Regions from separate parts of the Thioalkalivibrio sp. AKL6 genome, predicted to be linked through region 3. Evidence: predicted binding sites of a transcription regulator. Region 3 holds the regulator's gene; each other region holds the start of a gene.
What was found. Region 3 encodes sigma-54, which starts transcription at its own class of promoters, with help from an activator protein. Its sites were predicted from a motif close to TGGCANGNTNCNTGCTT; they were not measured.

Region 1 (7,463 bases), on a different contig from region 3:
GTCGTGGCTGTGGTCGGTGCAGGCGCAGACCGGCTTCTTCGCCGGGGCGTCGGAATAGTCGCCGCCCAGCGCGGTCGCCAGCAGCGACTCCACCAACCCGGTACAGGAGCCGCAGGAGTTCGAGGCCTTGGTATGGGCACGCACGTCCTCCAGCGTAAACAGCTTGTGCTCGCTGATCGCCTGGACGATCTCGCCCTTGCACACACCGTTGCAGCCGCAGATCTCGGCGTTGTCCGGCATCGCCGCCACCCGCGAGGCCTCGTCGCCGTGGCCGGAGTCGCCGATATGCGCCTGCCCGAACAGCAGGTTCTCGCGGATGTCGGCGACCGGCGTGCCGTCGCGCATCAACTGGAAGTACCAGGAGCCATCCAGGGTGTCGCCGTAGAGCACCGCGCCCTGGATGCGATTGTCCTTCAGCACCAGGCGCTTGTAGACGCCGCGCGCGGCGTCCTGGAACACCAGATCCTCGGTGGTCTCGTCACCGGTGAAGTCGCCGGCGGAGAACAGGTCGATCCCGGTCACCTTCAGCTTGGTCGAGGTCATCGAGCCCTCGTAACGCCCGATACCGTATTCCGCGAGGTGATTGGCGCAGACCTTGGCCTGCTCCCACAGCGGCGCGACCAGGCCATAGGTGGTACCGCGATGCTGCACGCACTCGCCGACCGCGTAGATCGCCGGGTCATACGTCTGCATGGTGTCGTTCACCACCACGCCGCGCTCGCAGTGCAGCCCGGCGGACTCGGCCAGCGCGGTGTTGGGGCGGATGCCGACCGCCATCACCACCAGATCCGTGGCGATCTCGCTGCCATCGGCAAAGCGCACGCCGGTCACCCGCTGGTTCCCGAGGATGGCCTGGGTCTGGTGCGCCATGCGGAACTGCAGGCCGCGTTCCTCCAGCGAGGCGCGCAGCATGCCGGACGCCGCGGGGTCCAGCTGGCGCTCCATCAGGTGATCCATCAGATGCACCACGGTCACGTCCATGCCCTGGCGCATCAGGCCGTTGGCGGCCTCCAGCCCCAGCAGGCCACCGCCGATGACCACCGCGCGCTTGTGCTCACGGCTAGAGGCCTGCATCGCTTCAACATCGTGGATGTCGCGGAAGCCCACCACGCCGTCGAGGTCGGCCCCCGGTACCGGGATCATCACCGGATCCGAGCCGGTCGCCAGCAACAGCCGGTCATACGGCGCCTCGGTGCCGTCTTCGGCGATCACCCGGCGGCTTACGCGGTCGATCCGCTCGATGCGCTTGCCCTTGTGCAGGGTGATCCCGCGCTCGGCATACCAGGCATCGTCGTTCAGCATGATCTCGTCGACGGTCTTCTCCGAGGCCAGCACCGGCGAGAGCATGATGCGGTTGTAGTTGCCCCAGGGCTCGGCCCCGAACACGGTGATGTCGTACATGTCGGGCTTGAGTTTCAGCAGCTCCTCGACCGTGCGCATCCCGGCCATGCCATTGCCGATCAGGACCAGCCGCGGCTTGTCGTTTGACGTGTTCATTACGCAGCCTCCGCTTCCGGGTTCTTGTGACGCTCGTGGAGGAAGCGCAGGACCTCGGCCCGGTAGTGGTTGTACTGCGGGTTGTCGGCCATCGCCAGACGCTCGCGCGGCTTGGGCAGGTCAATCTCCAGGATCTCGCCGATGGTCGCGGCCGGGCCGTTGGTCATCATCACGATGCGGTCGGACAGCAGTACCGCCTCGTCGACGTCGTGGGTAACCATCAGCACGGTGTTGCCAAGATCCGACTGGATGCGCATCACCTCGTCCTGCAGGTGGGCCCGGGTCAGCGCATCCAGCGCCCCGAACGGCTCGTCCATCAGCAGTACCTTCGGCTCCATCGCCAGTGCCCGGGCGATGCCGACACGCTGCTTCATGCCGCCGGAGATTTCGTCCGGGCGCTTGTCCAGTGCATGGCCCATGCCGACCATCTCCAGCGTCTGCAGGATCCACTCGCGCCGCTCGGCCGCCGACTTGGTGCCCTTGAAGGTCTTGTCCACCGCCAGAGCGACGTTGTCGCGCACCGTCAGCCAGGGCAGCAGCGAGTGGTTCTGGAACACCACGCTGCGATCCGGTCCCGGCTTGCTCACTTCACGCCCGTCCAGGATCACCGCGCCGGTGCTGGTCTCCAGCAACCCGGCGACGATGTTGAGCACCGTCGACTTGCCGCAGCCGGAGTGGCCGATGATGGAGATGAACTCGCCGCGGTCCACGTGCAGGTCGACGTCGCGCAGCACCTCGGTAGCCGAAGGCCCTTCGCCAAAGGTCTTGTGGACGTGTTCAATGGAGAGATAGCTGGTCATGATGTTTCTCCTGTAAGGGGCCGGCTCAGCCGGCCTGCGTGCCACGGGTAACCCAGTTGCCGACGATGGCAACCAGACGGTCGAGGAAGAACCCGACCAGGCCGACGTAGACGAGCGCGAGCACGATGTCGCTGAGCATGGAGGCGTTCCAGGCATCCCAGATAAAGAAGCCGATACCAACACCACCGATCAGCATCTCGGCGGCCACGATCGCTAGCCAGGCGAGACCGATCCCGATGCGCAAACCGGAAAAGACATACGGCGCGGCGGCCGGGAGCATGATCTTGGTGAAGTACTCGAAGCCGTTCAGGCGCAGCACGCGGGCCACGTTCACGTAGTCCTGCGAGATGTTCCGGATACCGACGGAGGTGTTGATGATGATCGGCCAGATCGCGGTGATGAAGATCACGAAGATCGCCGACGGATTGCTGGCCTGGAACGCGGCCAGCGAGATCGGCAGCCAGGCCAGCGGCGGCACGGTGCGCAACACCTGGAACAACGGGTCCAGACCGCGCATCGCCCAGGTGGACTGACCCACCAGCACGCCCAGGCCAATGCCGGCGACCACCGCCAGCGCATAGCCATAGGCCACGCGCTCGAGGCTGGCCAGCAACTGCCAGGCCATGCCGACGTCGTTGCCGCCGTAGTCATAGAAGGGATTGACGATCAGTTCCCAGGTGTCGGTAATCACCTGGCTCGGGGCGGGCAACACGGCTCCCGGGGAGGACGCCATCATCTCCCAGATAAGCAAAAAAAGCGCTGTGACGACCACCGGCGGCACCACGACCGCGGCAGTATTGCGCAGGCGCCGGGCCCAGGCCCCGGGATCTGCCCCGGGGCGCGGCTGGGGTCTGGCCGCAATGGTGGTGGCCTTCCGGGCCACGGGCCGGGTGGGCGATGCCTCGACCACCGGGCGCTCGCGCCCGGAGCCGAAGGTCATGGTGCGGTCGAGAATGGCACTCATGGCGGAATCCTCTTGAATCGTTTTTTCGGGTGTCGTCGGGCCACCGCGTCAGGACGCGATCGCCTTGATGTCCAGGCTGTCGAGATAGGCCTGCGGGTTCTCGGGATCGAAGACCTTGCCGTCAAAGAAGGCCTCCTTGCCGCGCGAGGTGGACGCGGGGATGTCGGCAGAGTCGATACCGAGCTCGGCGGCCGCCTCGCGCCAGATGTCCTCGCGGTTGACCTCGTCCACCAGCGCCGGCATGTCCAGATCCGGCGGCAGATAACCCCAGCGGATGTCCTCGGTGAGGAACCACAGGTCGTGGCTCTTGAACGGGTAGGAGGCGTGGTCCTTCCAGTAGCGCATCTGGTCCGGGTGGTCCTCGACCACGCGGCCGGTGCCGTAGTCGAAGTTCCCCTGCATGCGGTCGATGATGTCGCCGTACGGGGCGTGGATGTAGCGCCGGCGCGAGCAGATCTCGGCGACCTCCTCCTTGTTCGCCGGGTCCTCGCAGTACATCTGCGCCTCCATCACCGCCATGGTCAGGGCGCGCGCCGCGTTCGGATGAGCCTCCACCCAGTCGGCACGCATGCCCAGCGCCTTCTCCGGGTGGTTGTGCCACAGTTCGCCGGTGGTGTTGGCGGTGTAGCCGATGCCCTGATTGATCAACTGCATGTTCCACGGCTCGCAGACACAAAAGGTGTCCATGGACCCGACGCGCATGTTGGCAACCATCTGCGCCGGCGGGACCACGATGGTGGCGATGTCGCGGTCCGGATCGATCCCGCCGGCGGCCATCCAGTAGCGGATCCACAGATCATGGGTCCCGCCCGGGAAGGTCATCGCCGCACGAATGTCGTCACCGCCGGCGGCCTTCTCGGCCAGGGCGCCCTTGAACTCCGTGGTGTCGGTGCCGACCTTCAGGTCCGCGTACTCGTCCCCGACCGAGATGCACTGCCCGGCCAGGTTCAGTCGCGCGAGGATCGTCATCGGCGTGCCCCGGCGATGGATCAGGTAGGGCATTGGCGTGAGAATGTGCGATCCATCGATTCCGCCGCGTTGCGACCCCAGATCCAGGTTGTCGCGCACCGTGCCCCAGGAGGACTGCTTCAGCACCTGCACATCGGGCATGCCGTGAGCGGCGAAAAAGCCCTTCTCCAGCGCAATGAACAGCGGTGCGGCATCCGTCAGCGCGATGAAGCCGAGCTTCGCCTCGGTGGTCTCCGGCTTGCCATTGCCGGCCTTCGCATAGCCCCAGGGCGCCGCGCCCGAAAGGCCCATTGCCGTGGCGCCGATTCCGGCGGCCATGCCGCCCAGGAAACGCCGGCGCGACAGGCCGGAGGTGTTCTTCGTGTCGTTCGTTTGATCGGTCATTACGGGTTCACTCCCCTTGTCAGCAAACACATCCCAAAAACGACAAAAGGCGTCGCATCAGCCCGGCCGCTTGTGCAGCCGGGTGATGGACGCCTTTGTCCAGTCTCACGGGAGCCCCGGTCATCGGGTCTCCCTGTTGTCAGGCGACGAACCGCCGTTGGCTCGTCTTGCCCATACTCCTGCAGGAGGTGTGCCAATTAGCCGTTGCTAGGCGACCATGCGGGAAACAATCGCCACGTGGCGCGGAAAAATCGGATGGTTTCGAACACCGGGTCGAACGCTTGCGGGAAGCCCGAAGTCCGGAAGCCGATCCCTAAGGCACCAGCCTGGGGCGCACTTGCGGTGCAGTTGACCTGCAATAGTGCGCTGCCAGAGGGCGACCTAACCCGCCGTAGGAGCCGCCTTGGCGGCGAAGCCCCTGCCCGCGCCGGACTTTGGCAGGGGCTTCGCCGCCAAGGCGGCTCCTACAGGCCCTTCCCCAGCAGGTCGGACATGGCGACGGTCGCCTCGGCCACCTCGGCCAGACGCCGGTTCTGGTTCATCGCAGTCTGGCGCAGGAGCTTGTAGGCCTGGTCCTCCGTCAGGCCGCGATGCTGGATTAGCAGTGCCTTGGCTCGCTCAATCGTCTTGCGCTCGGCCAAGGCCTGGCGCGCCGCCTGCAGCTCGTCCTCCACCGACTGCAGACGACTGGCCTGGCGTTGCACCAGGTCCATCACCGAATGTCCGACGATCGGCACATTGAGCGGGTTATCGCCGCCCACGCCGTCGGAATCCAGCCCCTCGGGCGCACCGAAGAACACCGCATACGGCACGCTGTCACGCAGCTCCGACTCGGCCAGCTGCGCGATACGGTCACGCACCGCACCCAGGTCCGCGCGATCCGCCGCGATACGCGCCGAACAGCACTCGTTCAGATGCATCTCCAGCCGGTCCTCGATCTCCTTCATCGCGTCGATCCGCGCGGTGGCGCAGGCAAACCAGGCCTCGGCCCGCGCCGGGTCCGGCTGGCCATCGGCCTGGGTGCAGGCCTGACGGCGCAGGCGCTCGACCTCGGCCGCGAAGCTCGCGCCCTGCAACTGACGCCAGGCACCGCAGGCCGATTCCGGGGCAAACTCGGAGAAGATGTGAAACGAACGCTCCTGGGCATCGATGCGGTGCAGCAGGGCCTGACGCAACTCGCCGTCGAACACGCCCTGGCCAAAGCCGGCCGCGCCGATCGCACGCTCCTGACCCGCAAGCTCCTTGCCCTGCATGAAGTTCAAAAGAGCGACCAGTGCACCGGAGACCTCCGGGTCGGTAGCCGAGTCCGCAGCCTCGAATACCACGCCCAGAAGCGAACGGATCAGTTCGCTGAAGCCGCGCATCGCCTCCATTGGCGAAAGCGTGCGCTCGTTGACCTCCTCGCGCAGGCTGGGCAGCCCGGACAGTCCGTGCAAGGCCAGTGCCATGCGTCCCAGCAACCGGCCGCGTGCATGGGCACAGGCCCCCGGCTGTAACCAGCCATCAAGGTGTTCGCGAAAGGCCGCCGCCGTGGTGTCGGATTCGGTTCGATACTGCCCCAGCTCCTCGGCATAACGCTGGCCAGCCGAGCCGATCCAGAGGCTGGAAGCGCCGCGTTCACGCTGCAGTTGATGCACCAGGGCACGGATGCGCCCGACCAGTTGCACGGCCTCCAGCAGGCGCTCCAGGCTCACTACCTCGCATTTGCGCGAGGCGACCAGGAAATCGCCAATAGCCTCTTCATACGAAACGCTCGGGGACGGGGTATTCTGGGGGAGATTCTGACTCATGCTCATGATCCGCGGATGCCTCGCGGAACAAACAAGCACGCGATGTGCCAGTTCGGGGCACTGGCAGGGGCGGGAGATCAGAACGAGCGGGGGATCACACCCCCGCCCGCGAGCAACGATGAACGATCAGAAGCTCATCGAGCGGTCGAACTCGGCGACGGCCTGCACGTACTGGCCCATGCCGGCCATCTCGGCGTTCGGCAGGAAGTTGTGTTCGCCGACGTCGCGGCCCTTGGCGCAGGCCTCGCAGGCCCAGAACGGGACGCCTTCACTGACCAGTGAATCGACGATGTCCTTCATTGCCGGCATGTTGTGGCCGACGATCTTGTCGTAGACATTGCGGTTGGCGATGTTCACGGCCTCGCCCTGCAGCCAGACGGTCACGTCATGGCCCTGCTGCTTGGCCACGTTGGCGGCGATCATGCCGAGCGTCGCACGGGTGGGGTCGTCGGTACCGGCGGTGACAGCAACAATAAAGCGCATGGGGTTCTCCTGAGTGCTTGAAACGTGCTGCAACCGTAGCGGCAGGCACGCCCGGCGTCGATTTCCCACAAGCCGCGGAGAAACACTCGGATCAGGGCCTGCCCCTCGCCGTAACGCTGGTCCGGTAGAGCTTGAAGGCCATCAGCAGCCAGGGGATGGCGTGCATGACCAGGTCGAGGATGTCCCACAACCGGTTCAGCTCGCCGGCCAACAGCCAGCGCAGCTTCTCCGCGACATGCGGCTCGGGGATCCAGGGGGCCAGGCCCAGCGTGGCCACCAGCAGGGCAAACAGCCACAGCGGTGCGCGATCGACCCAGCGTACGAAGGCTTTCATCGCGCGCATCCTACCCAAGGCCCGCGCACGGCGCAGCCCGTTCTTGCCGGTAACGGGGCCGCCTTCTACACTTTTGCCTGCTTCAGGGGGGCGCGACGCGGCAGGCCCGGGAACCCCCTGGCCTCACCGCTGCCCGCATTGGCCGCCTGGCCCGGAAGACCATCATGGAAGCCCTGCTCGTCTCCACCGTCATCGTCGCCATCGCCGAGATGGGCGACAAGACCCAGCTCCTCGCGCTGCTC
Region 2 (7,463 bases), on a different contig from region 3:
TCGCCGCCGAGGCCAGCACGGTGGCAACCACCGAAAGCGCCCCGCCGAGGAAACCGACCGCGTAGAGGTAGATGAACATGTGCGCGGGCAGACGCGCCTCGGACAGCCGCAGCAGGCCCCAGGTGACCGCGACCGGCAGGATGCCCGCCAGCAGCACCGTCAACGGGAAGGCGGCTAGCGGGAGCACGCCGAACAGGCCGAGGATCGCCACTACCAGGAAGACCATCAGGATCGCCAGCTGCCAACCGAACATCAGGGTCACGGTGGCCATACCCAGAAAATGCAGGGCCAGCCCATCCAGGGCCTGCGCCCGCAGGCTCCAGATCAGCAGCAGGCACAGCGTGGCGATCACGAACAGCTGGGCGCGGCCGGGCACGAAGAAGGTCTCCCAGGGCATGCGCCGCAGCATCACCAGCATGCCGCCACCCAGCAGCACGGCGGACAGCACCCGGAGCGCAACCGGCAGTTCGCCCGCCCCCTCGACCATGCTCAGTCGGGCTCGCGCACCGCGGCCGCGACAGTGTACTCGCGGCCCTGCTTGACCTTGTCGTAGTTGCCGAACACTTCCTTGAACCCCTTCTCGATGAACCGCCGCAACCCGGTAATAGTTACGACATAGATGCGTCCACCCGGGTTCATCTGCTCGTGGGCGTCCAGCAGGTAGGTGTAGAGCATCTCGCGCCCCACCTTGGCCGGCAGGTTCGAGGTGACCAGATCGAAACGCCGGTCACGGATCTGCGCGAAGCCGTTGCTGGTCACGCAGTCCACATTGGTGATGCCGTTCAGCTCGGCATTGCGCCGGCTGTACTCCACCGCGAGGAAGTTGGTGTCCACCAGCGTGCAGTGTCCCTGCGAGGCCTTGCGCGCCAGCGTCAGGCCGATCGGGCCATAGCCACAGCCCAGATCCAGGCAGGCATCGGTTGGCTCCACCTCGATGCGCTCCAGCAACATCCGCGTGCCATCGTCGATGCGGCGCGGCGAGAACAGGCCCCAGGTCGTGCGGAACCGCAGGTGTTCTCCGGCCAGCGTGTCCTCGAACTCCAGGTCGCGCTTCAGCTCCGCCTGACGGGTACGCCGCGCCTGGATCGTGGGGAAGCCCTCCTTCATGCCATCCCTCCGTCCACAGTCCGCCCCACAGCCTTGGCCAGGCCCTGCCACAGGGCCTCGGCGGTGGCGGCCGCGGCGCCGGCGTCGTCCTCGCCCGGCAGACCGAGCACGTTGACGTGCCCCATCTTGCGGCCGGACCGGGCCTCGGCCTTGCCATACAGATGCAGCCGCGCGCGGCCGGCAGCCAGCACGTCTTGCCAGTCGGGTTCCGCTGCGGCGGGCCACAGGTCACCCAGCAGGTTCACCATCGCCACCGGGGTCGTCAGCAAGGCCGGGGCCAATCCCAGCCCGCAGACCGCGCGCACCTGCTGCTCGAACTGGCTGACGGTGCAGGCATCCTGGGTGTAGTGCCCGGAGTTGTGCGGACGCGGCGCGATCTCGTTGACCAGCAACTCACCCTCCACCGTGAGGAAGAACTCCACCGCCAGCAACCCCTGGTAATCGAGCTGCTCGGCAATGTGCCGGGCGATCGCCGTGGCGCGTTCGCGCGGCTCGTCACCGACTCGGGCCGGCACCCGCGTCAGGTGCAGGATGCCCTCGTGATGGGTGTTTTCCGCCACCGGAAAGGCCTCGTTCGATCCGTCCGCGGTTCGCGCCACCAGCACCGAGAGCTCGCGCTCCAGCTCGACCTGGGCCTCCAGCACGGAGTCCACCAGTCCCAGCTCCGCATGCGCCGCGGGCAACTCGCCGGCCTGCGCCAGCCGGACCTGGCCCTTGCCGTCATAACCCAGGCGCGCAGTCTTCAGGATCGCGGGGAACGTCGGCCCTCCCGCGTCCGCTCGCACTTCGGGCGTCTGGCCGGCCAGGACCGCCTGCCAGGGAGCCACCGCCACACCGATCTCGCCGAGGAAGGCCTTCTCCTCCAGGCGATCCTGGGCAATGCTCAGGGCGCGCGGCCCCGGGCGCAGACAGGCGCGGGCATCCAGCCACTCCACGGCCGGGCGCGGGATGTTCTCGAACTCGGTGGTAATGACCGCGCAGGCCCCGGCCAGGGCCTGCAGCGCATCGGGGTCGTCGAAGGCCTGGCACAGGTGCCGCGCCGCCACTCGCCCGGCCGGGCTCGCCGGGTCCGGGTCCAGGACCCATACGGGATAGCCCATTCCCTGTGCGGCCTCCACGAAATAGCGGCCGAGCTGCCCGCCACCGAGCAGCCCGAGGGTCGCAGGGGGCTGGATCATGACGGGTCCGGTGGCAGAGTCTGCCCCAGCACGGCCTGACTCTGGGACTGGCGAAAGGCATCCAGACGCTCACGCAGATCGGGATCGTGGTTCGCCAGCATCGCGGCGGCGAACAAGGCGGCGTTGGCCGCGCCCGCCTCGCCGATCGCGAAGGTCGCCACGGGGATGCCGCGCGGCATCTGCACGATGGACAGCAGCGAGTCCTGCCCCTTCAGGTGGCGCGAGGCAACCGGCACCCCGAGCACCGGTACCGGCGTCTTGGACGCCAGCATCCCCGGCAGGTGCGCCGCCCCGCCGGCCCCGGCGATAATCGCCTGCAGGCCCCGCTCGCGCGCCTGCTCGGCGTACTCGAACAGGAGATCCGGTGTTCGGTGAGCCGACACCACCCGGGCCTCGAACGGGACCCCGAGTTCGTCCAGCACATCCACCGCCCGCTCCATGGTCGCCCAGTCGGAGGTGCTCCCCATCACGACGCCCACGCGAGGCGCCGCCGAATTGCCTGCCATCTCAGTCATGGCCCGAACGATAGCGACCCCGGCCCCACCCGACAAGCCATGCGCACCACGAAGCGCTCCCGGACGCGCAGAAAAGCCCGATCAAGGAGCGATCCACAGGGAGACCCAGAGGCCGGAAGGCCTCACTGGTGAGAGCGAAGCGGGGGGCGTGAATGGCCGGAGGATAAGGCGCGACGCGCCCATGCGCTTGCTGCCGATCGTCGCGTCTCCTTGTGGATCGCTTTTCTTCGTGTCTTCGTCCGCTTCGTGGTGCGCAAGGCCCGCGCCCGGTAGAATCGCGGCATGACTGACACCCTGCTTGAAAGCCACATCCCCGACCTCGAACTCGTCCATCGCGGCAAGGTGCGCGATCTCTATGCGGTGGACGCCGACCACTGGCTGATGGTCACCACCGACCGCCTGTCCGCCTTTGACGTGATCCTGCCCACGGCCGTGCCCGAGAAGGGCCGGGTGCTGACCGAGATCACGCAGTTCTGGATGCACAAGGTGGAGCGCGAGCTGGGCATCCCCAACCAGCTGACCGATATCCCGCTGGAACGGGTGATCCCGGACCCGGCCATTCGCGCCCCGCTGGAAGGACGCAGCCTGGTGATTCGGCGGCTCGAGGCCCTACCGGTGGAGGCGGTGGTACGCGGCTACCTGATCGGCTCCGGCTGGAAGGACTACCAGGCCAGCGGCGCGGTCTGCGGCATCCCGCTCCCGGCCGGCCTGGAGCTCGCCTCGAAGCTCCCCGAGGCGATCTTCACCCCCAGCACCAAGGCCGACGTCGGCGACCACGATGCCAATATCGACTTTGATGCCGTGGTGGCGACCATCGGCGCGGAACGGGCCCGACAGGTGCGCGACGCAGCACTCGCGATCTACGCGATGGCGCGCGACTACGCGGCCGAGCGCGGCATCATCATCGCCGACACCAAGTTCGAGTTCGGCGTCGATGCCGCCGGCACCCTGCATCTGATCGACGAGGTCCTGACCCCGGACTCCTCGCGCTTCTGGCCCGCCGACCGCTATACACCGGGCACCAGCCCCGAGTCTTTCGACAAGCAGTACGTACGCGACTACCTCGAGACCCTGGACTGGGACAAGCAGGCGCCCGGCCCCGAGCTGCCCGCCGAAGTGGTGGAACAGACCGCCGCGCGCTATCGCGAGGCCCTGGAGCGCCTGACCCGCGACGCATGAGCCCGACACAGACAGGAGCGCCCCCGCAGGGCCTGTTCGTCACCGGCACCGATACCGGCGTCGGCAAAACCTTCGTCAGCTGCGCGCTGCTGGAACTCTGGCGGGACCATGGGCTGCGGCCGCAACCGCGCAAGCCGGTGGAATCCGGCTGCCCGCCGGGCCCCGATGGGCTGCGGCCCGAGGACGGGATGAACCTGACCCGCGCGGCGGGCCTTCCGGACGCCGCCATCGAGCAGGTCACGCCCTGGCGCTTCCCCGATGCCATCGCCCCGGACCAGGCCGCCGCGAACCAGGGCGTGCGCCTGACGATCGCGGAGCTGGCCGCGGCCTGCGCCCCCGACGGCACGGGCCCGCGGCTGGTGGAGGGTGCGGGGGGCTTCTACTCGCCGCTGTGTGCCGATGGGCTGAACGCGGACCTCGCCGAGGCCCTCGGGCTGCCGGTCCTGCTGGTGGCGGAGGACCGGCTGGGCACGCTGAACACCTGCCTGCTGACCCTGGAGGCCCTGGAACGACGCGGCCTGCAACTGGCCGGGATCGTGCTGAACCGGCGCCGGGTGGATGCCGACCCGCGCCTCGACAATGCGGCCGCGCTGCGTTCACGCACGAGCGCCCCGATCATCGAGTCAGCGGAAGGAATCACCCGCGCGGCGCTGGTTCAGAAGCTCTCCACCTCGAAGTTGTCCGGGCGCACGCCGCCGGAGGACTCACGCTCCTGACCGCGGTCCTCGGAGGCCGCAGGGGCTTCCTCTTCGTCAACACGGAACCCGGCCAGGGTCTCGCGCAGGGCACGGGTCCCCTCGCGGTCGACGCGGCGGCTCTCGATGATATGCACCGGGCGCTGGGACTCGCCGTAATACGCCTCGTTGAAGTCGTCGCGCACGGTCATGCGCGAGCCGGACAAGCTCATGCCCAGATAGGCACCCCGCGCCCGCGAGTAGGACAGGAAGTCGGCCGTCGGGGTGGCACTCCGGCCCGCGCCGACCGGACCGGCAGCCACCGAGGCGTCGCCCCCCAGACGGATCGCGGACCCGAACATCGAGTCCACCGCATCCTGGGTGCGCGCGACCATCACCACCTCGGCGGCATCACCACCGAACTGCATGCCGAAGCTGACCGAACCGAGGGAGTAGAACGCCACCGGCGAGTAATCGCCGCGCTCGTCGTCCCAGGCCAGGAACACGCCGATGCCGCCGGAGCCTCCGATCAGGAAGGCCCCGCGAGCCACGCGCGGGAAGATCACCACGCCGCGGGCGTCGCGCAGGTCCTCTTTAAGGGACTCGTACTCGGGGTGGGTCGCCATGTTCTCCACCGTCGCCTGGGCGCGATCGATGATGTCCTGCGGATCGATCTCGCGGCTGAACGGGTTCGCGTGAGCGCTCCCCACCATGGCGGCAAACACCAGCGTCGTCAGGCAGAAAAGGATCAGTCGTTGCATCGTGGAAACCTCCAGAAAGGCCAAGGGAGACGCGGCCGCGCGAATGCGTCGGCGTCTCCCTAACGAATACATTCATCATGGCACAAAAAAAGGGGGCCGAAGCCCCCTTTTTCGTGCTGCAATCCGCAGGATTAGTTGACCTTGGGATCCAGCTCGCCGGACAGGTAGCGCTTGACCATGTCGTCCAGGGAGATCGGCTTGATCTTGGACGCCATGCCGGCGCAACCGAAGGCCTCGTAACGGGCCTGGCAGAGGTCCTTCATCGCGGCGGTCGAGGCCTTCAGGAACTTGCGCGGATCGAATTCCTTCGGGTTCTCGGCCAGGAACTTGCGCACCGCACCGGTGGAGGCCATGCGCAGGTCGGTGTCGATGTTGACCTTGCGCACGCCGTGCTTGATGCCTTCCTGGATCTCTTCGACCGGCACGCCGTAGGTCTCGCCCATGTCGCCGCCGTACTTGTTGATGATCTGCAGCCACTCCTGCGGAACGGAGGAGGAGCCGTGCATGACCAGATGGGTATCCGGGATGCGGGCGTGGATCTCCTTCACGCGCTGGATGGCCAGGATGTCACCGGTCGGCGGACGGGTGAACTTGTAGGCGCCGTGCGAGGTACCGATGGCGATCGCCAGGGCGTCGCACTTGGTGTTCTTCACGAAGTCGGCAGCCTCGTCCGGGTCGGTCAGCAGCTGGTCGTGGGACAGCTGGCCCTCGGCGCCGGAACCGTCTTCCTCGCCGGCCATGCCGGTTTCCAGGGAGCCCAGGCAACCCAGCTCGCCTTCCACGGACACGCCACAGGCGTGAGCGATCTCGGAGACCTTGGCGGTCACGTCACGGTTGTAGTCGTAAGAGGCCGGGGTCTTCATGTCAGGCATCAGGGAGCCGTCCATCATCACCGAGCTGAAGCCGGACTGGATGGAGCGCAGGCAGACTGCCGGCTCGGAGCCGTGATCCTGGTGCAGCACAACCGGGATGTCCGGGTACTGCTCGATGGCGGCAATGATGTTGTGGCGCAGGAAGGGCTCGCCGGCGTACTTGCGGGCACCGGCGGAGGCCTGAATGATCACCGGGGAGTCGACCGCAGCGGCCGCTTCCATGATCGAATGGACCTGCTCCATGTTGTTGGCGTTGTACGCCGGCATGCCATAGCCATGCTCGGCGGCATGGTCCAGAAGCTGGCGAAGTGAGATTAGAGCCATGGATTCCTCCTTACGGGATTCGGACTGAGGTAGTGAAAAAGTCGATTATCTGGCTGGCGACTGCGGGCGGTGCGCGGTTCAGGCCAGTTCGCCGACGCGCACGATCTTCATGGCGTTGGTGCCGCCATGCTCGCCCTGCAGGTCGCCCTTGGTAATGATGACCAACTCGCCATCCTGCACGACGCCCTCGGCCTTGAGCAAGTTCACCGCCTCACGGTTCACGCTTTCGTGGCTCTCGGGGATCGGCTTCAGGGTCACCGGATAGACGCCGCGATAAAGCGTCATGCGGCGGCTGGTGGATTCGTGCTGGGTGAGCGCGTAGATCGGGATGCCCGAGCTGATGCGCGACATCCACAGCGCCGTGGATCCGGACTCGGTCAGCGCGGCGATCGCGGAGACATCGAGATGGTTGGCGGTGTACATGGTGGCCATCGCGATGGCCTCGTCGACCCGGCCGAAGGTCGAATCCATGCGATGGTCCGACTGGCGTGCGGCGCGCTGGCGCTCGGCAGCCTCGCAGATCCGGTCCATGCTGGTGACCACGCGCGCAGGATAACGCCCGGTCGCGGTCTCGCCAGAGAGCATCACCGCATCCGTACCGTCCAGCACCGCGTTGGCCACGTCGAATACCTCGGCGCGGGTCGGGATGGGGTTCTGGATCATGGTCTCCATCATCTGGGTCGCAGTGATGACCAGACGATTGAGGCTGCGCGCGCGCGTGATCAGGGTCTTCTGCACCCCCGGGAGCTCGGCGTCACCGATCTCCACGCCCAGATCGCCGCGGGCGATCATGATGACCTCCGAGGCGGCGATGATCTCGTCGATCACCTCCAAGGCCTCGGAGCGCTCGATC
Region 3 (7,463 bases):
CGATCGTGCGCAGCATCACAACGCGCACCGCGGGGATCTTCAACCTGGGGGCCGAACCTGCCTGGTCGCTACGGGCGATGGCGCGCCACCAGCGGCGCTGGGGGATCCCGGTGCCACTGCGGCTGATCCGCACCCTGCACCCGCTGGCCTGGCGCCTGACCGCCCGCGCCGGGGACCCCGGCTGGGTCCGCGGGCTGGACGGCCCGCTGGTACTGGACTGCACCCGCGCCCGCGAGCAGCTCGGCTGGACACCGCAGGTGACCACCGCCGGGTGCCTGGAACGTCTGCGCTGCTGAAACCACTACCCAATCGGCTACAATCCCGGGCCTGACCCTCCCGGACCCGACTGTCCATGGTGCTACCCGTTGTCGCCATCATCGGCGGCCTGATCCTGCTGACCTGGAGTGCCGACCGCTTCGTGTTCGGCGCCTCGGCCCTGGCCCGCGGCCTGGGCGTCAGCCCGCTGATCATCGGCCTGACCATCGTCGCCTTCGGGACCTCGGCACCGGAGATCGTGGTCTCGGTCCTCGCCAGCCTGCAGGGCAACCCGGGGCTGGCGGTGGGCAATGCCATCGGCTCGAACATCGCCAACATCGCGCTGGTGCTGGGGGCCGCGACCCTGGTCGCGCCGCTGGCGATCGGGCGCGGCATGGTCCGGCGCGAACTGCCGATCCTCCTGCTGGTCAGCTTCGGCGTGCTGCTCCTGCTTGTGGATGGCGAACTGGGCCGGCTGGAGGGCATCGCGCTGCTGGCCGGTCTGGTCCTGTTCACTGCCTGGATGGCCATCAGCGCCCGGCGCGCACGCCCGGCCCCCCATGACGACACCCCCGAGGTGGTGCGCGGCATGGTCGAGACGATCCCGGAGGGCGACCGACTGGGGCCCGCGATCGCCTGGCTCGTGTTCGGGCTGCTGCTCCTGCTGGCGAGCAGCCAGGCCCTGGTCTGGGGGGCCGTCGAAATCGCCGAACAACTGGGGGTCAGCGACCTGGTCATCGGGCTGACCATTGTCGCGGTGGGCACCAGCCTGCCGGAGCTGGCGACCTCGGTGGTCGCCGCCTTCCGCCGCGAGGCCGGACTGGCTATCGGGAATGTAGTCGGCTCCAATCTGTTCAACCTGCTCGCAGTACTGGCCGTTCCGGCCCTGATCGCGCCGCTGGCAATCGACGCCGATGTGCTGACGCGCGACTATCCGGTGATGCTGGCATTGACCGTGGCGCTATTCCTGATCGCGCTAGGCCGCCGCGGACAGATCCGGCGCTGGCAGGGCGCCCTTCTCCTCATCGCCTTCGCAAGCTACCTTGTCTATTTGGGAATCACGGCTACTGCATGAACTTCAACCCCGAAACCACCCGCAACCTCGCCCTGGCCGTCCTCAATGACGAGGCCGAGGCCGTACGCAACCTCGCCCAGCGCATCGACGACCGCTTCCTCGAGGCCTGCCGCTGCATCCTCGCGTGCAAGGGCCGCGTGATCGTCACCGGCATGGGCAAGTCCGGGCACATCGGCAGCAAGCTGGCCGCGACCCTGGCCTCCACCGGCACACCGGCCTTCTTCGTGCACCCGGGCGAGGCCAGCCACGGCGATCTCGGCATGATCACCCGCGAGGACGTGGTCATCGCGCTGTCGAACTCCGGCGAGACCGACGAGATCATTACCATCCTGCCGCTGATCCGGCGCCTGGGCGTGCCATTGATCGCGATGACCGGCAACCCCGGCTCGCGCCTCGGCGCGGATGCCACCGTGCACCTGGATGTCAGCGTCGAGCGCGAGGCCTGCCCGCTGGGCCTGGCTCCCACCTCCAGCACCACCGCGGCGCTGGCGATGGGCGATGCCCTGGCCGTCGCGGTGCTGGATGCACGCGGCTTTACCGCCAACGACTTTGCCCGCTCGCACCCCGGCGGCCGCCTTGGCCGACGTCTGCTGGTGCATGTCGCCGATATCATGCATACCGATGACGCGATCCCGCGCATCACCCCGGAGGCCCCGCTCAAGGACGCCCTGTTCGAGATCACCCGCAAGGGCCTGGGGCTGGTGATCGTGGCCGGCGCCGACGACGAGATCCAGGGCGTGTTCACCGATGGCGACCTGCGCCGCACCCTGGATGCCGGGCACAGCCTGGACGGCCTGACCATCGGCGAGGCCATGACCACCGGCGGCCACACCGCGCAGCCCGACTGGCTGGCGGTGGAGGCCCTGGAGGCCATGGAGAGCCGGCGCATCAACGCCCTGCCCGTCACCGACGCCGAAAACCGCCTGGTGGGCGTGATCAACATGCACGACCTGCTGCGCGCCGGGGTGGCGTGATGAACCTGGATGCCACCACTCTGCGCACCCACCAGCAGGCCGTTCGCCTGCTGATCCTGGACGTGGACGGCGTGCTGACCGACGGCAGCCTGTTCCTCGGCGACGGCGGCGAGCAGTACAAGGCCTTCAACAGCCGCGACGGCCACGGCATCCGCCTGGCGCTGGACGGCGGCATCGAGATCGCCATCCTGACCGGGCGCACCTCCGGGGTCGTCGAGCACCGCATGCGCGACCTGGGAGTGGAGCATCTGATCCAGGGCCGCCGCGACAAGGGCGAAGCCCTGCACGAACTGCTGCAGCGCACCGGTCACGACCCCGCCGAAGCGGCCTTCATGGGCGACGACATCGTGGATCTTCCAGCGATGCAGCGGGTCGGGCTCGGGATCGCGGTCGGCGACGCCCACCCGCTGGTGCGCCAGCATGCCCAGTGGGTGACCGAAGCCCATGGTGGGCGCGGGGCCGTGCGCGAGGCCTGCGAGGGCCTGCTGGCCGCGCAGGGCCGGCTCGACGCGCTGTTCGAGACCTACCTGAACGGATGAGCCGCAGGATTCGCAGCCGACTCGGATGGGCCCTGGCCGTGCTCGCATTCGCAGCCGCGCCCCTGGCGCAGGCCGAGTTGAGCCCGCCCGAGGGCGAGGTCACGCTGCAGATTGACGGCTTCACCCTGCATGCCACCGGCGACGACGGCGAACTGAGCCATCGGCTGCGCGGCACCCGCCTGCGCGAGTTCGGCCGTGACGGCCCCCAGTGGGTGGACGACCCGGACCTCGACCTGTTCGCCGAGGGCGGTATCGAATGGCGCTGGACCGCCCCGGCCGCGCTGCATCAACCGGCAGCCGCGACCCTGGACCTGGTGGGCCCTACCCACGGCGTACAGCCGCCCCGCGGCGAACGCGTGGAGACCATCATCGATTCGCGGGATGTTCGCGTCGCCACCGACACCATGGTCGCCACTTCGGATGCCCTTTCCACCCTGAACCAGCCGGGCCTGTTCCAGCGCGGCACCGGTCTGCGCGTGGACTCGCGAGGGGATACCATAGAGTTGTTCCATGACGTGTACTCGCTCTACAGCGAGACGAGCGAGGAGGATCCCGCGCATGACCCCGAATCCCCATAGCCTTCGCCACCGTCCGGGCCAACCGGGTGCCCGCGTGGCGGCGCTCCTGCTGCTCGCCCTGCTGGCCACGCCCGCGCTCGCCCAGCAGGGCTCGGGCCCGGCGCTGCCGGTGGAGATCACTGCCGACCGCGCGGAGATGGACGAACGCCAGGGGCTGGGGACCTACACCGGCGACGTGATCGTGATCCGCGGCGACATGACCCTGGAGGCCGACAAGGTCTACGTGCGCACCCGCGATCGCCGCCCCTACGAAATGGAGGCCCACGGCGAGCCGGCACGCCTCGAATCACCCGATCCGGAAACCGGAGAGATGCGCATTGCCACCGCCCTGCGCATCGACTACCTGCTGAACGAAGACCGCATGATCCTCACCGACCAGGCCCATGTGATCACCACCAGCGAGGAGGCGCGCGGCAAGCGCATCACCTACGACCTGACGACCGACGTGATCGAGGCCGAACGCGGCGAAGGCGACAGCGAGCGCGTGCGCATCACCATCCAGCCGCGCGACGACGAATGAACGCCACCGCCCCCAGCCCATCCGCCACATCGGCACAAACCAACGACCGCCTGATCGGACGCGAGCTGACCAAGCGCTACGGCCAGCGCACGGTGCTGGACCAGGTGGACGTCGACCTCGCGCCCGGCGAGGTGGTCGGCCTGCTGGGCCCGAACGGGGCCGGCAAGACCACCTGCTTCTACAGCCTGGTCGGGCTGATCCGCCCCAATGCCGGGCGCATCACCCTGGGCGAGCGCGATATCACCCGCGCCCCCATCCACGTGCGCGCGCGCGCCGGCCTCGGCTACCTGCCGCAGGAGGCCTCGATCTTTCGCCGCCTGAGCGTGTGGGACAACCTGCAGGCCGTGCTCGAGCTGCGCCCCGGGCTGGATCGCCACGAGCGCCGCCGCATTGGCGATGCGCTGATCGAGGAGTTCCAGCTCGAGACCGTGCGCCACAGCCCGGGCATCGCGCTGTCCGGCGGCGAACGGCGCCGCGCCGAGATCGCCCGCGCCCTGGCCGGGGATCCGAAGTTCATCTGCCTGGACGAGCCCTTCGCCGGGGTGGACCCGATCTCGGTGGGCGACATCCAGGACGTGATTCGGCATCTCGCCCAGCGCGGCATCGGCGTACTGATCTCCGATCACAACGTGCGCGAGACCCTCGGCATCTGCCACAGGGCCTATATTCTTAGCGAAGGCCGCCTGCTGGCCGCCGGGACACCGGACGAGCTGCTGGCCGATCCCCAGGTGCGCCGGGTCTATCTCGGCGAGAACTTCCGCCTGTGAAAGCGCCCCACATGCGGCCCGGTCGGTGCACAAACCACAAGGCAGGCTTTAAGATTCCATCAATGCCCACCCTCGCCCCGCATACCCGATGCTGAAACCCGGCCTGAATCTGCAGCTGGGTCAGACGCTGACCATGACCCCGCAACTGCAGCAGGCGATCCGCCTGTTGCAGCTGTCCACGCTCGAGCTCCAGGTGGAGATCCAGCAGGCGCTGGAGAGCAACCCCATGCTCGAACAGGTCGAGGACGAAGAGGCCGAGGCCGACACCGAGCGCCTGAACCAGGACGGCGAGCTGGTGGAAGGCGATCGCATGGAGGCCACCACCACCAGCGACGACGTGATCCCCGAGGAACTGACGACCGACAGCCGCTGGGACGACATCTACGAGCCGGCCCCGACACCCAACAAGGGCGTGGATGACCGCGACCCGCTGGAAAACACCAGCGACGACGACGGTGAGGGCCTGCAGGATCACCTGCTGTGGCAGCTGCATCTGAGCCATCTGACACCGCGCGACCAGCGCATCGGGGCGGCCCTGATCGACGCCATCAGCCCCGACGGCTATCTCGAGGGCGACCTCGACACCCTGGCCGAGACCATCAGCCGAGGCGAGGATGAAACCGTCGGCGTCGACGAGGTCGAGGCAGTGCTCCACTGGATTCAGCAGTGCGACCCGCTGGGGGTCGGCGCGCGCAACCTGCGGGAGTGCCTGGAGATCCAGCTACGCGAACTGGCCCCGGACGCCCCGGCCCGCGAGGCCGCACGGGCGATCCTGGAACACGGCATGGACAGCCTGGGCAAGCGCGACTACAAGGCCCTGCAGCGCCAGTCCGGCGTACGCGACCCGGACGAACTGGCCCGCGCACTGGATCTGATCCGCACCCTGAACCCGCGCCCCGGCGCACAGATCAGCTCCGCCACCTCGGAATACGTAGTCCCGGATGTCTACGTGCGCCACACCACCGAGGGCTGGCGCGTGGATCTAAACCCGGAGATCGCACCGCGCATCCGCATCAACGACCTCTACGCCGGCATGGTGCGCCAGGTCTCGGATGCCCGCGACAGCGCCTTTATGCGCGATCAGCTGCAGGAGGCACGCTGGTTCCTGAAGAGCCTGCACAGCCGCAACGACACCCTGCTGCGGGTCGCCGAGGCGATCGTCCATCGCCAGCAGGGCTTTCTCGAGCATGGCGACGTCGCGATGCAGCCATTGATCCTGCGCGACATTGCCGAGACCCTGGAGATGCACGAATCGACCATCTCGCGGGTTACCACGCAGAAATACATGCACACCCCGCGCGGGGTCTTCGAGTTCAAGTATTTCTTCTCCAGCCATGTCGGCACGAACGATGGCGGCGAGTGTTCCGCCACCGCCATCCGTGCCATGATTCGCGAATTGATTGGCGACGAACCCCCGAACAAGCCGCTCAGCGATGCCCGGCTCGCCCAGGTCCTGTCGGACCGGGGCATCAACGTAGCGCGCCGCACCGTGGCCAAGTACCGCGAGGCGATGCACATCCCTTCATCCAGCGAACGCCGGCAGATGGCCTCGATGCCCACCGGCAGCAAGTAACCAAGGAGTCCTGACCATGCAGATCAACCTGACCGGCCACCACGTGGACATCACCGACGCCCTGCGCGACTACGTCAACGAGAAGTTCGCGAAGCTGGAGCGCCACTTCGACAAGGTCATCGACGTCCACGTCGTGCTGACCCACGAGAAGACCCGGAATCAGCACAACCAGGCCGAAGCGAATCTCCAGGTCAGCGGCAATCACATCCACGCCGAGGCCTCTCACGAGGACATGTATGCCGCGATCGACGCGCTGATCGACAAAGTCGACCGTCAGCTGATCAAGCACAAGGAAAAGGTCAAGGATCACCACCGCGCCGAAGGTGCCCAGCGCAACCGCGAGCAGGCCTCCTGATCCATGACGATTGCCGAGCTGATCACCTCCGAGCGCATTGGCCTGCAACCCGAGTGTTCCAGCCAGAAACGGGCCCTGGAGGCCCTGGCGGACCTCCTCGCCGGCGGAGGTGACGGCACGGGACCGGGGAGCAACGCGATCTTCGAGGCCCTGTCCGCGCGCGAAAAACTCGGATCCACCGGTCTCGGCCATGGGGTTGCGATTCCCCATGGCCGCCTGGCCGATCTCGAGGCGCCGCGCGTGGCCGTGCTGCGCCTGGACAAGGGCGTCGACTTCGACGCCATGGATCACGAGCCGGTCGATATCCTGATCGCACTGCTGGTCCCGGAGGCCGCCACCGGCGACCACCTCGACCTGCTGGCCCAGCTCGCCCGCGGCCTGTCGCAGCCAGACACCATCGGAGCGCTGCGCCGGGCCGGGGATGCGACGGCCCTGGAACAGGAACTCGTGCGCCGCTTCAGCGAGGACTAAGCCCGTGGAACCCGCCGCCAGCCGCGATTCCGGCGCGCAGCGTCTGCCATGAACGAGGCGCTGGGAGAAGGCGGGATCGCCCGCGACATCAACGTGGAGAGCCTGATCCAGGCCATGGGAAACCGCCTGGATCTTCGCTTCGTACACGGCGAACACGCAGCACCCGACCGCAAGCTGGTCGGCGACGACGGGGACGACCTGCCGCTGGCCGGCCATCTCAACCTGATCCGGCCCAACCGCATCCAGATCATCGGCGACTTCGAGGCCCGCTACATCTCCAGCCTCAGCGCCACCCAGTGCAACGACCTGATCCTGGAGATGGCCCGCACTGGGACCACCGCGGTGATCTTCGCCGA
Region 4 (7,463 bases), on a different contig from region 3:
CTGCTGATTGCCCTGTTTATCCGCGACTGGAAAAAAGGATGCCTCTGGTGAACTACACCGAAGATCCCCTGCATGTGCTCCACCCGAAAGACGGCGCCGCCGGTACCGACCGGCCGAAGGCGTTGCTGGCGGCGGTGGAGGAAGACCCGGACCCGCTTCTCAAGCTGGCGGCCTCGCATGTGGTCTCCAGCCAGCAGTTCTCGCGCGACGAGCTGCTGCAGCTGTTCCGCCTGGCGGCGCAGTACGAGACCACGCCGGCGCTGATGCACCTGCCGCTGGCGGGCAAGATCCTGATCAGCGCGTTCTACGAGCCGTCCACGCGCACGCGGCTGTCGTTCGAGAGTGCCTGGCACCGCCTGGGCGGCTCGGTCATGTCGATTACCGACCCCAAGAGCACCGGTATTGCCAAGGGCGAATCGCTGGCGGACATCGCCGAGATGTTCAACAACTACGGTGATGTGCTGGTCCTGCGCTCCTCCGACGGCGAGGCCGCGCACAACATGCTGGAGAACCTGCGCATCCCGCTGGTGAACGCCGGCAACGGGATCGACGAACACCCGACCCAGGCGCTGGCGGACGTCTACGCCCTGGCCAAGTGGCGCCCGGAGCTGTTCACCGGCGAGGTGGCCCCGGAGCAGCGCATCAAGGTCGGCATCATCGGGGTGCCCTCGCGCATGCGCACGGTGCGCTCCCTGCTGCGCCTGTTGAGCCTGTTCCCGCAGGCGATCGACGAGATCGTGCTCGTCTCGCGCGAGGACGAGAATTTCGATCCGGGTCAGCGCGAGGAACTGGAAGAGGCCGGGATCTCGCTACGCGTGGTGCACGACCTGGACCCGGCGCTGCCGGATCTGGATGTCGTGTACATCAACGCGATCGCCTGGGTGGGTGACACCTTCGAGGCGATGGGCGAGGGGCTGAAGTTGGATCGCCACTCCCCGCTGAAGGAGGGCGCAGTGGTTCTGCATCCGCTGGCGCGAGGTGAAGAGCTCTCCACCGACCTCGATGCCACCCCGCACAACTGGTATTTCGCCCAGGCCCGCGGGGCCGTATTCGTGCGCATGGCGCTGCTGACCACGGTGGTACGCCGCATCAGCGCGGTGATGGATACCCCGGACGGCTGACGCCGCCTTTTAGTTGAACCGCGAGCGGCGTGGCGCGCCGGGCCTGCCCGGCCCGCGCCCCGCTCGCCCCGAACGGATAACCAAGGAGACATGCCATGTGTGGCATTGCAGGAATCTTTCACGCCGACCCGACCCGCAAGGTCGACCCGCAAACCCTGGTCAACATGGCCGCGATCCAGTATCACCGCGGCCCCGACGGCTTCGGTTACCGCACCCAGGATGACCGCGGTGTGGGCTTTTCCCATGCGCGTCTGTCGATCATCGACCTGGACGAGAACCGCGGCCGTCAGCCGTTCTGCATGGACAGCGGCGAGATCATGACCGCGGTCAACGGCGAGCTGTACGACTACAAGCGCATCCGCACCGATCTCACCTCGCGCGGGGTGAAGTTCCGCACCAAGAGCGACTCCGAGATGGTCATGCACCTGTACCAGCGCGAAGGGCTGGAGGACGCGGTCAAGCATTTCCGTGGCGAGTTCGCGATCTCGCTGTACGACCGCAAGCACGACCGGCTGATACTGATCCGCGACCGCTTCGGCATCAAGCCGCTGTACTTCACCGAGGCCAACGGCAGCTTCGTGTTTGGCTCCGAGCTGAAGGTGCTGTTCGCCAACCCCGATGTGCCGCGCCAGTTTTCCGATGACGGCCTCTACCACCAGCTGATGCAGACCATGGTGCCCGGCACCACCGCCTTCGAGGACATCCAGCAGGTGAAGCCCGGCCACATGGTGATCGTCGAGCGCGCCCACGGGAAGCTGAAGATCCGCCAGGAGAAGTACTGGGACATGGACTTCCCGCTGGCCTCCGAGCGCCCGCCCGAGAGCGAGACCGACGAGGCGTACTGGATCGAGGGCGTGCGCGACCAGCTCATGGAGGCGGTGCAGTTGCGCCTGGAGGCCGACGTGCCGGTCGCCTGTTACCTCTCCGGCGGGATCGACTCCTGCATCACCCTGGGGCTGGCCTCGGCCAGCCAGCAGGCGCCGGTCAAGGCCTTCACCATCGGCTTCGACAACGACGACTATGACGAGACCGCGATCGCCCGCGAGATGGCCGAGAGCGTGGGTGCCGACCAGGACATCATGACCCTGGACGCCAACCACCTCTACGACAACTTCGAAGAGGCCCTCTGGCACGCCGAGCGCACCATCTACAACACCCTGGGTGTCGCCAAGTTGCTGATGAGCCGCCACGTGAACAAGGCCGGCTACAAGGTCGTCGTCACCGGCGAGGGTTCGGACGAGCTGTTCGGCGGCTATCCGGCCTTCCGCCGCGACATGTTCCTGCACGGCCTGGATACCCTGCCGGAGGCCGACCGCCAGGCCTGGCAGCAGATGCTGAACGAGTCCAACGAGCTGGTCTCTGGTGCGATGCTGGCCGAGGACGAGGTCAACGACCCCGACTTCACGCAGATGATGGGCTTCACCCCGTCCTGCCTGCAGCCGTGGCTGGCCGCGGCCGACCACGTGCCGGGCCTGCTGCACCCGAAGCGCCGCGAGCGCATGCAGGACTACAAGCCGGGCAAGGCGATCGCCAACGCCCTGGATGACGACATGCTGGAAGGCCGGCATCCGCTGGACAAGGCTCAGTACGTCTGGATCAAGACCATGCTGGAGGGCCAGATCCTGACCTGGGGCGGCGACCGCATGGACATGGCCAATTCGATGGAGGCGCGTCCGCCGTTCCTCGATCACCACCTGGCCGAGTTCGCCGCCCACCTGCCGCCGACCATGCGCATCAAGGGCTCCACCGAGAAGTACGTGTTGCGCGAATCGATGAAGGGCCTGTTGCCGAAGGTGCTCTACGAGCGCGAGAAGTTCGCCTTCATGGCGCCGCCCGCGCACACCGACCCGGTCAAGTGGGCGGCGATGAAGGCCCTGGCCGATCGCTATCTGTCCCCGGAGAAGGTCGCCGAGGCCGGGTTGCTGGACCCGGAGGGCGTGCGTCAGGTGTTCGAGCTGCACGAGTCCGAGGACACGCCGGCCGCCACCCAGGTTCAGCTGGACGCGGTGATCAACCACATGATCGGGGTCCAGGTGCTGCACGCCCAGTTCGTCGCCACCGACATCCCGGCGCTGGCGCGGCAAAAGGCCGAGGAGTTCGGCTGGCACGCCTGATCACGGGCGCAAGCCTCGAGTGACCCAGAAGGCCCCGCGGACCAGGATCCGCGGGGCCTTTTTCGTTCTGGCCAACAGGGCCGGTCGGGGTCTCGACAGGCGGTGGACGCCCTCATCCGTTACCGGCTGCGCACGGATCGTGCGCGACAGCCACAAAAAAGCCGCCCGCGGCCAGGGGCCGGGGGCGGCTGATAGCTTCGCGGCCCCGAGGGGCCGGAAGCGGCGGCCTTACAGGCTGTAGTACATGTCGAACTCGATCGGATGGGTGGTCATGCGCATCTGCGTGACGTCTTCCATCTTCAGGTCGATGTAGGCATCGATCATGTCGTCGGTGAACACGCCACCCTGGGTCAGGTACTCGCGATCCTGGTTCAGGGCTTCCAGCGCCTGGTCCAGCGAATGGCAGACCTGCGGGATGCCCTTCTCTTCTTCCGGCGGCAGGTCGTAGAGGTTCTTGTCCATCGCGTCGCCCGGGTGGATCTTGTTCTGGATGCCATCCAGGCCGGCCATCAGCATCGCCGCGAAGGCGAGATACGGGTTGGCGGTGGAGTCCGGGAAGCGCAGCTCGACGCGACGGCCCTTCGGGTTCATCACGAACGGGATACGCAGCGAGGCGGAGCGGTTGCGGGCGGAGTAGGCCAGCATGACCGGCGCCTCGAAGCCCGGTACCAGACGCTTGTAGCTGTTGGTGGACGGGTTGGTGAAGGCATTCAGCGAGCGGGCGTGCTTGATGATCCCGCCGATGTAGTACAGCGCGGTCTCGGACAGGCCGCCATACAGGTCACCGGAGAACAGATTCTTGCCGTCCTTGGACAGCGACTGGTGCACGTGCATGCCGGAGCCGTTGTCACCGACGATCGGCTTGGGCATGAAGGTCGCGGTCTTGCCGTGGACGTGGGCCACGTTCTGGATCACGTACTTCAGGATCTGCACCTCGTCGGCCTTCTGCGTCAGGGTCGCGGGACCCACGCCAATCTCGCACTGGCCGGCGGTCGCCACCTCGTGGTGGTGCACCTCGGTCTCGAGGCCCATCTCGGTCATCACTTCGCACATGGTGGAGCGGATGTCGTGCAGGCTGTCGACCGGCGGGACCGGGAAGTAGCCGCCCTTCACGCCCGGGCGGTGACCGATGTTGCCGTCCTCGTAGACACGCTCGGAGTTCCAGGAGGCCTCCTGGGAATCCACGCGGCAGTAGGAGCCGGACAGGGTGGTGCCCCACTTCACATCGTCAAAGATGAAGAATTCGTTCTCCGGTCCGAACAGCGCGGTGTCGGCGATGCCGGTGCTCTGCAGGTAGGCCTCGGCGCGGCGCGCCAGGGAGCGCGGGCAGCGGTCGTAGCCCTGCATGGTGGCCGGTTCGACCACGTCGCAGCGGATGTTCATGGTCATGTCCTCGAAGAACGGATCGAGGACCGCGGACTCGGCGTCCGGCATCAGGATCATGTCGGACTCGTTGATCCCCTTCCAGCCGGCGATCGACGAGCCGTCGAACATCTTGCCTTCCTCGAAGGTCTCTTCGTCGATGTCGTGGGCCGGCACGGTCACATGCTGTTCCTTGCCCTTGGAGTCGGTAAAACGGAAGTCGATGAAGCGAACTTCCTTTTCCTTGATCTGGTTCAGCACGTCGGCTGCGGACATGGGGATCTCCTTGGTCTTTACTTGGGTATTCAAAGGTGGCCGGCCGGCCCGTCGGGCGCTTGCGCGGCGTCGCGGTTCATTATGCAGGCATCATGCCATCCGGTCCTGTTTGGCCCGGGCGCGCGAAAAACGGGCACCCGGGGCGCCCCGCCGCATCCTGGGTGCACCAATCTGGTGCTTTGTCTGCACAAGTTTCGTGCGCATTGTTGTTGGCGCGCACCTAATGGGTGCAGGGCCGATAGAGTAGCGTGACCTCGCCCAGCATGTCGCCTACCCCGGGATGGCGGTGTAGCCGGTCGGCCAGGGCCTGGGCGCGGGCCTCGAGGTCTGCCGGGGCGGCTGCCCCGTCAAGGCGCAGGGTCAGCGTCATGTGTACCCGACCGCCGAGATAATGCAGCGACATGTGCTCCACCGCATCCAGCTCCGGGGTATCGGCCCAGGCCTCGCGCAGGGCCTCCACCAGCGTCGGGCGCAGCGGCAGCATGGAACTCCGGGCCTGTTCCGCGTCGTTTTCCGGATCCACGTGCACGGTGATGTCGTTCACCCGCTCGTGTTCGTCGGTCACCGCGTGGAACACCGCATCGGCGATCCGATGACCCTCGGAGACCGAGATCATCGGCGCGACCTGGATATGCACGTCCACGACGACTTCGCTGCCGTGGCGGCGGGTGCGCAGCATGTGCGCATCCTTGACCCCGGGCACATCCATGATCGTGCGGTGGATGCGCTCGACCTTCTCCGGCTCCAGGGCCGTGTCGATCAGCTCCGCCGCGCTACGCACGATCAGGCGCCCGGCGATATGCAGGATGAACAGCGCGACGATCAGCGCGGCCAGGGCATCCGCCCACGGGAACCCGGCTACCGCCGCACCGACCCCGACCAGCACGAACAGCGACGAGATCGCGTCCGTGCGATGGTGCCAGGCATTGGCATCCAGCATCCGCGAGCGCAGGCGCTTGGCCACCCGGTGGGTGTACTGATACAGGCCTTCCTTGGCCACCAGGGTCAGCAGGGCAAAGGCGATCGCCATGTTTGCGGGGCCGGTCATGGCCTCGGGCTCGACCAGGCGGTTGCCGGCAGCCCAGGCAATCGCCAGACCCGCGAGCGCCAGAAAGACCCCGACGATCACCGTGGCCAGGGTCTCGATCCGCGCGTGACCGTAGGGGTGTTCCTGATCGGGGGAGGCGGCCGCCTTGCTCGCCGCGAACAGCACCACCCCGTCGGTGATCAGGTCCGACAGGGTATGCACGCCGTCCGCCACCAGGGCCTGCGAGTTCAGCAGCCAGCCACTGACGAGCTGCGCCACGGCGAGGAAGCCGTTCACGGCCGCGCCCACTAGCGTGACCCGGCGGGTATCGCGATAGCGTTGGTCGTTCTCCGGCGTGTCCGAAGGTCCGGAATTGGCGAGGGGGTCGCTCAGGGCCGCTCTCCCGAACAGAATCAGGGCCCCAGTATGGGCGCGCTTTGGCTGCATGCAAAACGCCCGCGCCAACGCGAGCGGTGGCCGTGGCCGAAGCCGGGCCGATATACTGTCGGCTTTGCCCTGACCCGGGATCCCGCATGTCGCAAGAACGCACCCCGCCCAGCAGCAGCCCGACCTTCCAGGACCTGATCCGCCGCCTGCAGGACTACTGGAACGATCATGGCTGCGTGGTCCTGCAGCCCTACGACATGGAGATGGGCGCGGGGACCTTCCATCCGGCGACCTTCCTGCGCTCCATCGGGCCGGAGCCGTGGCGCGCGGCCTACGTGCAGCCGAGCCGCCGCCCGACCGACGGGCGCTACGGCGACAACCCCAACCGTCTGCAGCACTACTACCAGTTCCAGGTCCTGCTGAAACCCTCGCCGCCGGACATCCAGGCGCTCTACCTGGGCTCGCTGGAGGCGCTCGGGTTCGACACCCTGACCCACGATGTGCGCTTCGTCGAGGACAACTGGGAGTCCCCGACGCTGGGCGCCTGGGGGCTGGGCTGGGAGGTCTGGCTCAACGGCATGGAGGTGACCCAGTTCACCTACTTCCAGCAGGTGGGCGGGCTCGACTGCCACCCGGTCTCCGGCGAGATCACCTACGGCCTCGAGCGCCTGGCGATGTACCTGCAGGGTGTGGAGAGCGTCTACGACCTGGTCTGGACCAACGGCCCGGACGGCCGCGCGATCACCTACGGCGACGTCTACCACCAGAACGAGGTGGAGCAGTCCACCTACAACTTCGAGCATGCCGACCGCGACGCCCTGTTCGCCGCCTTCGACCAGCACGCGACCGAGAGCGATCGCATGATCGAGCTGGGCCTGCCCCTGCCGGCCTACGAGCAGATGCTGCGCGCCTCGCACAGCTTCAATCTGCTGGATGCGCGCGGCGCGATCTCGGTCACCGAGCGCCAGCGCTATATCCTGCGCGTGCGCGAGTTGTCGCGGAACGTCGCCCGGAAGTACTACGAGTCGCGCGAGGCCCTGGGCTTCCCGCTGTGTGCCGAAGACGACGCGAACAAGCCCGACGCCGCCTGAATCCCGCAATCCCGCGCCGGCCGGCCCCCTGGGTCGCGCGGCGCGTACTGGACCCAACCTGGACCCGACATGGCCGAAGCCCGCG

Region 1: D575_RS0112530 (CmpA/NrtA family ABC transporter substrate-binding protein) is a predicted target of sigma-54. The motif match lies at 4,794-4,810, and genes of this name have one in related genera.
Region 2: D575_RS0106670 (lipid-binding SYLF domain-containing protein) is a predicted target of sigma-54. The motif match lies at 5,481-5,497, and genes of this name have one in related genera.
Region 4: glnA (glutamate--ammonia ligase) is a predicted target of sigma-54. The motif match lies at 4,955-4,971, and genes of this name have one in related genera.

Annotation. Positions count from the first base shown of each region.
Region 1 covers NZ_AQXS01000011.1:376,094-383,556, forward strand. Annotated here, with positions in the region: gene nirB (nitrite reductase large subunit NirB) at 1-1,497, opposite strand, end outside; gene D575_RS0112520 (ABC transporter ATP-binding protein) at 1,497-2,297, opposite strand; gene ntrB (nitrate ABC transporter permease) at 2,323-3,261, opposite strand; gene D575_RS0112530 (CmpA/NrtA family ABC transporter substrate-binding protein) at 3,310-4,614, opposite strand; gene D575_RS0112535 (nitrate regulatory protein) at 5,079-6,404, opposite strand; gene D575_RS0112540 (DsrE family protein) at 6,531-6,887, opposite strand; gene D575_RS0112545 (hypothetical protein) at 6,979-7,221, opposite strand; gene D575_RS0112550 (TMEM165/GDT1 family protein) at 7,386-7,463, shown strand, end outside.
Region 2 covers NZ_AQXS01000009.1:305,001-312,463, reverse strand. Annotated here, with positions in the region: gene D575_RS0106700 (energy-coupling factor ABC transporter permease) at 1-487, opposite strand, end outside; gene D575_RS0106695 (class I SAM-dependent methyltransferase) at 490-1,107, opposite strand; gene D575_RS0106690 (5-(carboxyamino)imidazole ribonucleotide synthase) at 1,104-2,285, opposite strand; gene purE (5-(carboxyamino)imidazole ribonucleotide mutase) at 2,282-2,791, opposite strand; gene D575_RS0106680 (phosphoribosylaminoimidazolesuccinocarboxamide synthase) at 3,083-3,979, shown strand; gene bioD (dethiobiotin synthase) at 3,976-4,695, shown strand; gene D575_RS0106670 (lipid-binding SYLF domain-containing protein) at 4,635-5,414, opposite strand; gene fba (class II fructose-bisphosphate aldolase) at 5,546-6,610, opposite strand; gene pyk (pyruvate kinase) at 6,689-7,463, opposite strand, start outside.
Region 3 covers NZ_AQXS01000008.1:82,701-90,163, forward strand. Annotated here, with positions in the region: gene D575_RS0103470 (NAD-dependent epimerase/dehydratase family protein) at 1-296, shown strand, start outside; gene D575_RS0103475 (calcium/sodium antiporter) at 353-1,330, shown strand; gene D575_RS0103480 (KpsF/GutQ family sugar-phosphate isomerase) at 1,327-2,304, shown strand; gene D575_RS0103485 (HAD family hydrolase) at 2,304-2,843, shown strand; gene lptC (LPS export ABC transporter periplasmic protein LptC) at 2,882-3,421, shown strand; gene lptA (lipopolysaccharide transport periplasmic protein LptA) at 3,402-3,941, shown strand; gene lptB (LPS export ABC transporter ATP-binding protein) at 3,938-4,708, shown strand; gene D575_RS0103505 (RNA polymerase factor sigma-54) at 4,797-6,281, shown strand; gene hpf (ribosome hibernation-promoting factor, HPF/YfiA family) at 6,298-6,636, shown strand; gene D575_RS0103515 (PTS sugar transporter subunit IIA) at 6,640-7,107, shown strand; gene hprK (HPr(Ser) kinase/phosphatase) at 7,156-7,463, shown strand, end outside.
Region 4 covers NZ_AQXS01000009.1:57,129-64,591, reverse strand. Annotated here, with positions in the region: gene D575_RS14615 (hypothetical protein) at 1-51, shown strand, start outside; gene D575_RS0105470 (aspartate carbamoyltransferase) at 39-1,121, shown strand; gene asnB (asparagine synthase (glutamine-hydrolyzing)) at 1,217-3,235, shown strand; gene glnA (glutamate--ammonia ligase) at 3,464-4,873, opposite strand; gene D575_RS0105455 (cation diffusion facilitator family transporter) at 5,094-6,347, opposite strand; gene glyQ (glycine--tRNA ligase subunit alpha) at 6,434-7,378, shown strand; gene glyS (glycine--tRNA ligase subunit beta) at 7,448-7,463, shown strand, end outside.